DNA from 4 places in the Clostridium sp. SHJSY1 genome. Region 2 is predicted to be linked to each of the others. Evidence: riboswitches for the same ligand, from Rfam matches in the RefSeq annotation. Region 2 holds a riboswitch; each other region holds the start of a gene.

Region 1 (3,180 bases), on a different contig from region 2:
TATTTAGTATCAGAAATAACTTCTATTTTTACCCAATTTCCACATCCCATAGCTTTAGCTAACCTTGCTATTCTAATAGCTTCTTCTGCATTTCTAGCCCCTGAAGTATTTGGAAGTAGAATTATATCCTTAGGTATATATTCTATTATGTTTTCTTCCTTGTTATCTAAATCTACTCTTCTTACAGCCATAGTAACTATATTTGTACCAGATTCTCTAACTACATCTGGAAGTATTTTATTATTACCATACTTCCCTGTACCAACTAATAGTCTTGAACTTAATTCCTGTTTTCCTAATATAAATTTATCCATTTTAAATCCCCCAATATTTTAAATTTCTATTTCATTTAATAATAATCTAAGAACTGTATTAGCTTCATGATTTGCTACAATTGCAACTCTTGGAGCCATAAGCCCTTCATTAATTCCAGCTTCATGAACTCTATCCCCACAAATATATAACCTGTCCCCTATCTTTTTGGTTGTTATAATATTATTTGAGTAAAATCCAGCCATTCCTGATGCTGATACAACTTTTGTATCTTTAAAGTTTTTTAACACTTCTCCAACTATAATTGCTTTATAAGAAGCATTATCAAAAGCTTCTACAACTATATCAAAGCCTTTAAAAATATCTTCTATATTATCCTTTTCCACTTTTTTATCTATAGCTTCTACTTTTATAAAAGGATTAATCTCTGTAAGTATATCCTTTAATGCCTCAACTTTTTTCATCCCTATATGCTTTATATAGTACTGCTGCCTATTTAGATTACTAGGTTCAACCACATCAAAGTCTATAATCTTTATATGTCCAACTCCAATTCTAGCTAAGGATATAGCCACATTTGACCCAAGCCCTCCAGCACCTGCAATGGCAACTTTTCCTTTTTTTAATTTTTCATGTACCTTTGGTGTATGTCGACTAACCATTAATGCTTCAAGTTCTTCTTTATTTGGTATTTCACCTTTTTTAATAAAAGAAAGTCTATCCCCATCTTTTACATTTCTATCTTCTTTTATTGGAAATCCATTTAGTATTACAATATCAGCCCCTTTTTTATATTGATCCCTTAGTTTATATGCTGAAACTTCTTGAACTTCTCTCTCTTTTTCATTTATTAAAACCTTCATGATTTAGCCTCCTCCAACAAAGCTTATTACTTCCATAACATTACTATTTTTAAGTACTATTTTTGCAAAATCTTCTTTGGTTACAATAACTCCATTAAGTTCAATCACTACTTTATCTTTATTTATAGTAAGTTCATCTAAAAACTTATCTAGTGTTTTTTCTACCTTTAACTCAAATTCTTTTCCATTTACCTTCATTAAAATCACACCTCCTATTAATTTTTTCCATATAAAAAAGACTTACCCATAGGCAAGTCTTAAAATCAAATTTCATAAATGAATACACAGTATTCCCTGCTTCCCTACGGTGGTACTAACCACATCAGGTTAAAGGGTGTCAATTCTAACAGAATATCTCTCAGCCAACTCAAAGTCAGCACCCCTAGCCTTTATATTATATTTTCTAATATTCATATTACAACTTCAAGTAATTTTTGTCAATTTTAAAAATCTAAAGTAGCAAAATAATCCTCTATAGTTTCTGCTCTTCTTATTTGTTTAGTAGAGCCATCTTCTTGAAGTAAAATTTCAGCAGATTTCAATTTCCCATTATAGTTATATCCCATTGCAAATCCATGAGCACCAGTATCATGAATTACTAGTATATCTCCTTTATCTATCTTTGGAAGACTACGATCTACTGCAAATTTATCATTATTTTCACATAAAGATCCTACTACATCATAAACATGATCACAAGTTTCATTTTCTTTACCCATTACAGTTATATGATGATATGCTCCATACATTGCAGGCCTCATTAAGTTAACAGCACATGCATCTACCCCAATATATTCTTTATATATATGCTTTTCATGAACTGCAGTTGTTACAAGGTGTCCATAAGGTCCAAGCATGAAACGTCCAAGTTCTGTATATATAGCCACATCTCCCATTCCTGCTGGTATTAATATCTCTTCATAAGCTTTCCTTACACCTTCACCTATAGCCATAATATCATTAGGTTCTTTATCTGGTGTATATGGAATTCCTACTCCTCCTGAAAGATTTATAAATCCAATATGCACACCTGTTTCTTCTTTTAATTCCACTGCTACCTTAAATAAAATCTTAGCAAGTTCTGGATAATAATCGTTTGTAACTGTATTACTTGCTAAAAACGAATGCATTCCAAATTCTTCAACCCCTAATTCTTTCAATTTTAAGAATGCTTCTGTCATTTGTGCTCTTGTTAATCCATATTTTGCATCACCTGGATCATCCATTATAGTAGTTCCAAGAGCAAACTTTCCACCTGGATTATATCTAAATGAAATTGTTTTAGGAATTCCAGCAACTTCTCTTAAAAAGTCAATATGAGTTATATCATCTAAATTAATAGTAGAATTTAACTTACGTGCATATTGAAATTCTTCAGCTGGAGTATTATTTGATGAAAACATAATATCATCCCCAACAAATCCACACTTTTCAGACATAATAAGTTCAGTTAAAGAAGAGCAATCCATTCCACAGCCTTCTTCTTTTAAAATTTTAAGAATATATGGATTAGGTGTTGCCTTTACTGCAAAATATTCTTTAAATCCTTTATTCCATGAAAAAGCTTCATTTAGTTTTCTTGCATTTTCTCTAATTCCTTTTTCATCATATAGATGAAATGGTGTTGGAAATTCTTTTATAATCTCTTCTAATTGCTCTTTTGTAACAAATGGCTTTTTACTCATTAAATCTTCATCCTTTCATCATTTCAATTAACTTCATCTCATTAATTAAAGCATCTTTAAATACTTTAACTAAATTGTTATTACTTGAATATAAACAGGTTGAATTTAGTTCATCCCCAATTTCACCAGTTAAAACATATTTCGAGTCAACTATAAGTCTAACTTGAGATTTATCTTTCTCATCATGATATATTATAGCCCCATCCAAGGTAAATGTAGAATCTGTAATTGCAACTATTTTAATTTCTCTACTTATAAGATCAATTAATTCTGATCTTACTTCATCAAGTCTTTCTGCACACATATCTAAATAAACTCTTTCTTTAGCTTGTACTAACATATTTCTAAATTTATCTTGA
Region 2 (3,180 bases):
CAACTAATCTTTTACACTAATTGATGCTTATTTTTATAATAATCTTAATTTTTTTCTTCTTTTACTTTAGCTCTTTCTAATATTATCTTTTCATCTAATTTATATATATAATCAATTATTTTGACTTTTAAAGTTCCTATCCCTTCATTATCTTTATCTATACTTTCATATGCTATTTCTCCAGCAATCCCCATTGAAACAATTCCTGATAAGGTTGCAATAAGTTTATTTTCTACTGCTCCTAAATAGGAGCCAATTAAAGATGTACACATACATCCTGTTCCAGTAATCTTAGACATTATTCTATTTCCATTGTAGACACTATACAATATGTATCCATCAGTAATAATATCAACAGCACCTGTAATAGAAACTACTGCATTTAACCTTTTTGCAAAATCTTTTGCAATATCCTTTGCATTTATAAATTCATCAGTATTTACGTCAATTATATCTCCTGAGTCTACTCCCTTAGTTTTTGTATTTATTCCATATAGTGTTTTTATCTCTGATAAATTTCCTCTAATAACTGATATCTTTACCTCTTCTATTATTCTTTTAGCTACATTTGTTCTATAAAGTGTCGCTCCAACACCAACAGGATCTAAAACAACTGGAATATTTAATGTATTGGCCTTTTTTCCTCCTTGTATCATAGATTCTATAGTTATACTATTTAAGGTTCCAATATTTATAACAAAAGCAGAAGCAAGTATTACCATATCACAAACTTCATTAATATCATCTGTCATAACTGGTGACCCACCTATAGCTAAAGTTATATTTGCACAATCATTAGCAGTTACATAGTTTGTTATATGATGCACTAAAGGATTTTTTTTTCTTACACTTTTTAAAGCTTCTAATATTTTTTTATTAATTTCCATTAATCATACCTGCTTTCTTATATAATGAATAGAAATGGTTTGTTGGCCCTACGCCCTTTCCTATATCTAATGAATGTTTTATAGCAATATTAATATACTCTTTAGCCTTTTCTATTGATTCTTTTACACTATAACCCAAAGCTAAATTTGCTGCAATTGCAGAGGATATAGTACATCCTGTTCCATGAGTATTCTTTGTAGGTATTCTCTTTGAATAGAAATGTGTGATTTCCACTCCATCATATAAAATATCTATGGCTTCTCCTTCAAGATGTCCACCTTTCATAAATACATTTTTACAACCTAACTTATACATTTCTTTTGCAGCAATTTCCATATCGTTGATAGTTTCTATCTTTTCAACTTTCCCATTTACTTCTGTTAATATTTCTTCAGCTTCTGGTAAATTAGGAGTAATTATTGTTGCTAATGGAATTAGCTTATTTATTAGCTCTGTTTTTGACTCTGGTTTTAATAATAAATATCCACTTTTTGATATCATTACAGGATCTAGAACTATATTTTGAGGTTTATACTTTTGTAATCTATCACTTATTGTACCAATTGTAGATATCTTAGAAACCATACCTATTTTCACCGCATCTACTGTAATATCTGTAAATATAGCATCTATTTGAGCTTTTATTATATTCTCATCAATATCTTGTACAGCAAAAACACCTTGAGTATTTTGTGCAGTAATAGCAGTTATAACACTCATCCCATATACCCCATTTGCACTAAAACTTTTTAAATCTGCCTGAATACCAGCTCCTCCTGAGCTATCTGAACCTGCAATAGTTAATACTTTCTTCATCCTTTTACCTCCTAAAATATAAAAAACACAAACCCATAGGATTTGTGTTCAAAATATCACATTATGCAAATAGAAATAAACAACTTCCTACGCTGGCATTACCCAGTTCAGGTCTTTAGGGTCAAAAAATTATGGTTCTTAATCTCAGCTGGCCAATCCAGCCCCCCTGTGTTATATATTTAATTTTATTCTTATCATAGCATATGGTTTTATTCTATTCAAGTTTACACTTATTTAATCTAAAACATCACTTATTTGTGATACCACTCTTAAATTCATAATAAAAGGTTTTGTATAAACTTAATAAAAAAATTTAATTCCAAGAAATAAGTTTTTTACCCTATAACTTCCTTTGCCATATTAATCATATCATCTTGGCTTAATTCAGTATAATCCATATTCAAGATACAATAAGATATTCCAGATTCATACCACTTAACTGCTTGATTTTGACTAACTTTTATTTCATCACTTGTACTTCCATATCCGATTTGAAGAAGTCCTTTATTTTGTAACTCTTTTTCTTCATCTGTTGGTTCATATCCTTCTGGAACTAACTTGTATTCATTACTTGTATATTCAATCTTTATTCCACTATATTCTACTGAAACAGTCTTTTTTAATGTGTCTTCAGTGAAATATTTCTGATCTATTTTTTTAGCAGACATAGTCAAACTCTGACCTTTTTTAGAACCTTCTTTATTATAATCAAAATCTGCACTCTTATATTTCTCAACTGCAGATCTTTTATCATCACGAATTTCTTCGTTTGAATAGTTAAATGTATCAAATTTAAATCCATTATTAAAGGATTCAACATATTTAGGTGTAAAGCCAACACTCTCTTTTACCTCATCTTTACTTGGAAAATTATTAACTTCAGTTAGGCGAGATGATGAACTAAGGATTTCAAAGTGATTAGTTGCTGCAACACATGTTGCGGTTGTTGCAACAATCAGCATTCCTGCAATTATAACTGTCTTTGGCTTTAATAATTTATGTTTCATAGTAAAAACTCCTTTATTATCTTTTTCTTTTAATATTTCATTTTTAATTTTGAAAAACATATTTTCAGGTACTGAAGAATTATCTGATTTATCAATTAAGCATTCTTTAATTTTTTCATCTATATTTTCATTAAAACTTTTATTCATTAAGTCTCACCCTCTTTAAATTTCTATGATTATATTCATACTCACATTTAATTAAACTTCCTTTTAACTTTTTCCTTGCACTATGAAGCCTTGATTTTACCGTACCTTCAAAGCAACCCATAATTTTTGCAATTTCTTTAACTGTAAGACCATTAAAATAATATAGAACAATTACTGTTTTCTGTTTTAAATCAAGCGTTTCAATTTCTTCATAAAGATTATTTTTTTGTTCTTTTCTTAAATATTGCTCTATAGAAATATCAATACTTTTTTCATCTGCCTTTTCAAATATATTGTCAACTGGCAGGCATTTCTTATCTTT
Region 3 (3,180 bases), on a different contig from region 2:
CAATTAACTCTGTAAGATTAGCTTTAGAAGACCACCCAAAGCTTACAAGTTACGTTTATGATACAAAAACATTATGTATGGCTGAAGGTTCTATAGCCTTATCTGTTTCAAGTTTAATTAAAGAAGGAAAAACTTTTGAAGAAATAATCTCTATGCTTCCATGCATTAGAGAAAAAGTACATACTTACTTTACACTAGCTACTCTTGAATATCTTAAAAGGGGAGGTAGAATAGGTAAAGTTGCTGGAACAATTGGAGAACTTTTAAATCTTAAGCCAATAGTTTTTGTAGGTGATGATGGTGTTTATCAAACCTTTGCTAAAGCTAGAGGTCGTAAACAATCTATAAACAAATTGAAAGAAATTATTGAAAGCTACCTAGATAAAAATAAATGCAACATCTGGATTATCGAAGGAAACGCTATTGAAGAAAGTCAAGGACTTCTTAATTCTTTAAAAGACCACACTAATGTTAATAAAATTTCTATCGCCACAGTAGGACCTGCTTTAGGAGTTCATACTGGACCTGGATTACTTGGCTTCATTATAGAGGAACTTTAATTTATATATGAACGAGAAAGACCTTAAGGCTGAAGAAAAACGATTATATGAAGAATATAAGCAAAAACTTTCTGACTTAAAAAAAATAAGAAAAGAGAACGAAGCCGTAGGTCAGGTGTTTACTAAGGGGTTGCTTCCTATTTATATTCTTTATATTTTAAGTTTAAATCCATCAAACGGAAATGATATTTCTCACAAAATAGGTGAAAGAACTAATGGATTATGGATTCCTAGCACAGGAGGGATATACCCTATTTTAAAAAAACTTGAAAAACAAGGAGATATTGTTGGTGAATGGAATGACCCAAAGAAGAAATTTCAAAAAATATATAGGTTAACTGAAGAAGGAATAAAAAACTTTGAAAACAAAAAAAAATTATTAAAGCCTAAAATTGAAGAATCCTTAGAGGTGTTTAAAATTATTTATAATGATATTTACTAGATATACTTAGGTATATCTTTTTTCTTTTAAGGCATCCTAATATATAGGAGGTACTTATAAATGAAAGTAACAATAATAGATAAAAATAATATGGAAGCCTATGTTGCCCTTGATGATGGAAGTATTGCATCTATTCCATTAAACCAAGTGCCTAATTCAAATATAGGTGATACCATTTGTGTATCAACAGTAAATACAATATGTAGTCCAAATCCCCAAAATTCGTCGAGTATGGTTGTTAATAAGTTAATTGACTTTTTTTAATACAAGGCATAGAATAAAAGCAGAATTAAATTTATCTGCTAGGGGTGCCTAAAGGCTGAGAGATGTGCATCATTAACCCTTGTACCTGATCTGGTTAATTCCAGCGTAGGAAAGCAATTATAATTAATATTATTAAAGCTTTAGGACTTCTAGCAGGATTACTAGGAGGTTTTTTTATGAATTTTTTAAATGATTGGTCAGATAGGCTAACTAATTACTTTACTGGCTTTTCTGCAAAGTTCCAAACTTTAATAAGTAATCCAAGCTTATTTATTGGATTATTTGGATTAGCTATAATTATTGTTGCTTTAATTAGGTTTAAAAAAATAGAGCTTAATGCTAAAATTATGAGTCGTATTGGAATAGCTTTAGCTCTTGCATGTGTTTTACAAGTTTTTAGAATATACCACTTTCCTGCTGGTGGAAGTGTTACACTTGGAGGAATGGTTCCTATTTTATTAATTGCCTTCATTTACGGCCCTGAAATAGGAATGTTAACAGGTTTTTTATATGGACTTTTGAATTTATTCCTTGATCCTTATTTTGTCCATCCTGTCCAAATTTTATTTGATTATCCACTACCATCCTTAGCTATAGGTCTTGCTGGATACTTTAGAAGTAAACCCATATTAGGGACAGCAATAGCTTTTGTAGCTAAATTTATTTGTCACTTTATTTCAGGAGTAGTATTCTTCTCTTCTGATGCTTTATCGGCTGGAATGCATCCATGGATATATTCCTTGGTTGTAAATGCTCCAATGGTAACAGCTGATGCAGTTATATGCATTGCATTGATTGCTTTCCTTCCATTTGCAACATTATTAAAGCAAGCTAAAGCTTAAAATAAAAGGACCTCCTCAATGGAGATCCTTTTATTTTAACTATTCACATTCTATTGCATCAACTGGGCAACTAGACTCTGCTTCTTTAGCTGCATCCTCACAACCTGATGGTACTTCATCTACAATTGCATGAGCCTTACCGTCATCCCCTAATTCAAATACTTCTTCACATACAGATGGACATAATCCACATCCAACACAAGTATCTTGATCTACTTTTGCTATCATAATTAATTCCCCTTTCTTTTAGGATATTTTCATAAACTATTATCCCCAAAGAAAAGAAAATTATTAATATAATCCTTCAAAAATTAATGAATACAAAGGATTGTCTGATACATATTCTTCTGCTTTTCCTTGTTCTAAAGCTTCAGTGAACTCCAAATCTATAGGTAATTCACCTATTAAAGATAACCCTAAATACTCCGCATGCTCTTCTGCAGATTTCTTACTAAACACACGCAACTTTTTTTCACACCCATCACATACTATATAAGCCATATTTTCTACTACACCTTTTACTTTTACTCCTATTTTTTCTGCCATTATAACAACTTTCTTGACTATCATAGAAACCATATCTTGTGGTGTAGATACTATAACCAATTCTTTTATAGGAAAATCTTGCATTACAGTTAATGCAATGTCTCCTGTTCCTGGAGGCATATCAATTAATAGATAATCTAAATCTCCCCATTCTGTATCTATGTACATTTGATTCAAAACTCCAGTGATTACTGGTCCTCTCCATATAACTGGTTGGTCTTCTACTGGTGTAATTAAGTTCATAGACATAACCCTAACCCCACTAGAAGTCTCTACAGGTAAAAATTTCACTGTATTTTCATCTATAGGTGTTATCTTTGCTCTTTGATTATTAATCCCAAAGAATCTAGGCATAGATGGCCCAGTAATATCAGCATCTAAAACTCCAACTTTATATCCTTTTTTTCTTAAAATAGTGGCCATAACCCCTGTTATAGTAGATTTTCCAACTCCACCTTTACCACTAATTACTCCAATTATATTTTTTACATTTCCATACTTAGGTAAAACCTTTATTGAAGTTTCA
Region 4 (3,180 bases), on a different contig from region 2:
TAAACTTCTTACTCTTCATGTTAATCCCCCTTTTTATTCCCTAGTTGTATTTTTTTTGATTTTGTTGTTTATTTTACAACTAACTTTTATCCTTGTAAATATATTTTTAACTTTTTCTGGAAAAAAATTTTTTTTCAAGTTTAAACCGAATATTTTATCAAATTACTTAAAAACTCTTGACAATTTTTACATTATTACAAAAAATAGATGGATTGATTTAAAATTTACATTAAATCAATCCATCTATTATTTTTCTATTTAATCTCTAAGGATATTTAAATCTTCCCCATTTAAAATCTTTTTCATTGTTCTCATTGAACACATTTTTCCACACATTGTACATGACTCTTCATCATGTGGCTTTGATTCAGCCCTGTATCTTCTTGCCTTTTCACCATCAATAGCTAAATTAAACATAGCTTCCCAATCTAAATCAGCCCGTGCTTTACTCATTGCATTATCCCAATTTCTTGCCCCTTTAATTCCTTTTGCTATATCCGCTGCGTGAGCTGCAATCTTTGATGCTACAATCCCTTCTTTCATGTCTTTTAGATCTGGTAATCTTAAATGTTCTGCTGGTGTAACATAACATAAGAAGTCTGCTCCATAAGTAGCTGCTATAGCTCCTCCTATTGCGGATGTTATATGATCATACCCTGGAGCAACATCTGTAACTAAAGGTCCTAAAACATAGAAAGGTGCTCCATGACATAATTTCTTTTCTAATAACATATTTGCTTGTATTTCATTCAGTGCCATATGCCCTGGTCCTTCAATTATAATTTGCACATTTTTTTCCCAAGCTCTTTTTGTAAGTTCTCCAAGAGTTATAAGTTCCTTTATTTGATTAGCATCAGTTGAATCATTAATTGATCCTGGCCTTAATGCATCCCCTAAAGATATTGTCATGTCATATTTAGCACATATATCTAAAAGTTTATCAAAATGTTGATAAAATGGATTTTCTTTATTATTTAGCTCCATCCAGGCAAACAATAATGATCCACCTCTTGAAACTACACTAGTCAATCTCTTATTTCTTTTCACTGTTTCAACAGCTTCTCTATTAATCCCTGCATGTATTGTTATAAAATCTACTCCATCTTGTCCATGTTTGTCTACTACTTCTAAAAATTCTTCAGCAGTTATATCTTTTAACTCTTTATCATAAAAACCTACAGCATCATATATTGGTACAGTCCCAAGCATTGCAGTAGACATTTCAACTATTTTTCTTCTCATTCCTTCTGTTTTACCATAGTTAGACAAATCCATTATGGCTTCTGCTTTCATTTCAAGAGCAACTCTTACTTTTTCTAACTCCTTATCACATTCAGGACAATCTTTTGATATACCAAGATTAACATTAATTTTAGTTTTAAGTCCTTGTCCCACTCCTTCTGGGCTAAGAGTTTTATGATTTTTATTTGCAGGAATTGCTACCTTTCCCTCTGCCACTAAAGATCTTAATTCTTCTACATTCATATTTTCCTTTTCTGCTACTATTTTCATTTCTCTTGTAATGATTCCCTTTTTTGCTGCATCCATTTGAGTTGTATAATTCATTAATAAACCCTCCTTGTTTTTTTGCTATAAAAAAAAGCTTGCCAAAGCAAGCTAAAATCACTACATAATTATATATGTTAATATAGTAAAGTTAATATTGCTTCCCTCCGATGGCATTATCCATATCAGGTTACAAGGGTTAGGATTTTACTCCCTCTCAGCCAAATTGGCACCCCTAGCAAGTTTTTTTCTATTTTATTCTGATTATACTATTATTTACTTTTTATTTCAAGAAATTATAAATATGAATCAAAAAGAATTTACTCCATAACACACTTCTATCTTTTATCACTGTTATAGAAAATTCAACCATACTATGATATTCTGAAATTATATAGATAGGAGGTATTGAACTTGAAAAGTATATATATGATAATTGCAGATGATATAAATGAATCAATACAAAAAGGCGAATTAAAACCTGGATCAAAAATACCCTCTATTAGAAATTTAACCACAAAATATAATTGCTCAAAAAATTCAGTTATAAAGGCTTATGAAACCTTAAAAAATAATCACATTATTTATTCCTCACCTAAAAGTGGTTTTTTTGTGGCAGAAACATTAAGTAGAAATAATGTTGAATGTGATACAATAAATTTTTATAGTGGTAATACTATTATAGGTAATATGAATACTGAAGACTTAAAGCACTGTTTAAAATGGGCTGGAGATATTTATAGCAATTATTCTTTAGAAAGTGGTATTTATGGCATTGACTCATTAAGAGATAGACTTGTTACTCATCTTTCTAACTCTCAAATATTTACTTCTAGAGATAATATTTTTATTAATATGGGCATTTGTCAAACTTTAAGTGCATTAAATATGTTAGAGCTTCCAAATAGAAAAACAACTATTTTAATAGAACAACCTACTTATGCAATGTATATTGAAGGACTAAAAAATAGTAATGTTCCTGTAATTGGTATAGAAAGAAATGAAAATGGAATTGACCTTAAAGAACTTGAAAGAATATTCAAGGAAGAGAGTATTAAGTTTTTTTATGTCATTCCAAGGCATCATAATCCTTTAGGAACTACTTTAAATAAAAGTCAAAGAAAAACTATAGCTAAACTTGCTAAAAAATATGATGTATATATAGTAGAAGATGACTATTTTTCATGTATAGATGAAGATAGAAACTATGATCCTATATTTTCGTATTCTGATCATGAACACGTATTTTACATAAGTAGTTTTTCTAAAATTATGCCTTGGATGAGAATAGGTTTTATAGTCTCTCCTACAAATTTAATTAAATCCTTAAAAAAATGTATGTATAAAATTCATTTTTTCTCTTACCCTACACCTTCCTTATTGTCACAAGCCACTTTGGAAATTTACCTTCAAAGCAAGCTACTTTATAAGCACACTTCATTGGTAACTGCCGATCTAAAGAGCAAATATGATATTTTAAATGAAAGTTTAAAATCTTTAGAATATCTTGATGTAAAAGTAATAAAAAGTCATTCTGGGTTTTACTGTTACCTAGAACTTCCAGAATGGGTTAACGAAGATATTTTAGTAAAAGAACTTGAAAAATCTAAAGTTATTGTTGGACATGGTAAAAGATTTTATTTTTATGATAAATTTTATAAAAAAGGAATTAGA

Evidence for each region. A riboswitch is a leader RNA that binds a small molecule or an ion and turns the genes downstream of it on or off. The one in region 2 is predicted to bind thiamine pyrophosphate.
Region 1: it holds a riboswitch for thiamine pyrophosphate, as region 2 does, so the genes downstream of both, thiS (sulfur carrier protein ThiS) here and thiD (bifunctional hydroxymethylpyrimidine kinase/phosphomethylpyrimidine kinase) in region 2, are expected to answer to the same signal.
Region 3: it holds a riboswitch for thiamine pyrophosphate, as region 2 does, so the genes downstream of both, thiT (energy-coupled thiamine transporter ThiT) here and thiD (bifunctional hydroxymethylpyrimidine kinase/phosphomethylpyrimidine kinase) in region 2, are expected to answer to the same signal.
Region 4: it holds a riboswitch for thiamine pyrophosphate, as region 2 does, so the genes downstream of both, thiC (phosphomethylpyrimidine synthase ThiC) here and thiD (bifunctional hydroxymethylpyrimidine kinase/phosphomethylpyrimidine kinase) in region 2, are expected to answer to the same signal.

The regions. Positions count from the first base shown of each region.
Region 1 is NZ_JANDMF010000002.1:253,637-256,816, forward strand. Features, by position in the region: gene NNC19_RS02385 (thiazole synthase) at 1-314, opposite strand, end outside; gene thiF (sulfur carrier protein ThiS adenylyltransferase ThiF) at 333-1,136, opposite strand; gene thiS (sulfur carrier protein ThiS) at 1,140-1,334, opposite strand; TPP riboswitch at 1,419-1,530, opposite strand; gene NNC19_RS02400 (diaminopimelate decarboxylase) at 1,580-2,821, opposite strand; gene NNC19_RS02405 (helix-turn-helix domain-containing protein) at 2,829-3,180, opposite strand, start outside.
Region 2 is NZ_JANDMF010000056.1:16,556-19,735, forward strand. Features, by position in the region: gene thiM (hydroxyethylthiazole kinase) at 45-887, opposite strand; gene thiD (bifunctional hydroxymethylpyrimidine kinase/phosphomethylpyrimidine kinase) at 877-1,704, opposite strand; TPP riboswitch at 1,771-1,882, opposite strand; gene NNC19_RS19975 (hypothetical protein) at 2,040-2,858, opposite strand; gene NNC19_RS19980 (RNA polymerase sigma factor) at 2,851-3,180, opposite strand, start outside.
Region 3 is NZ_JANDMF010000009.1:34,611-37,790, forward strand. Features, by position in the region: gene NNC19_RS06560 (DegV family protein) at 1-560, shown strand, start outside; gene NNC19_RS06565 (PadR family transcriptional regulator) at 568-1,002, shown strand; gene NNC19_RS06570 (hypothetical protein) at 1,063-1,266, shown strand; TPP riboswitch at 1,297-1,395, shown strand; gene thiT (energy-coupled thiamine transporter ThiT) at 1,443-2,108, shown strand; gene NNC19_RS06580 (ferredoxin) at 2,148-2,336, opposite strand; gene NNC19_RS06585 (Mrp/NBP35 family ATP-binding protein) at 2,400-3,180, opposite strand, start outside.
Region 4 is NZ_JANDMF010000071.1:11,632-14,811, reverse strand. Features, by position in the region: gene NNC19_RS21800 (S8 family serine peptidase) at 1-19, opposite strand, end outside; gene thiC (phosphomethylpyrimidine synthase ThiC) at 259-1,566, opposite strand; TPP riboswitch at 1,652-1,753, opposite strand; gene NNC19_RS21790 (PLP-dependent aminotransferase family protein) at 1,921-3,180, shown strand, end outside.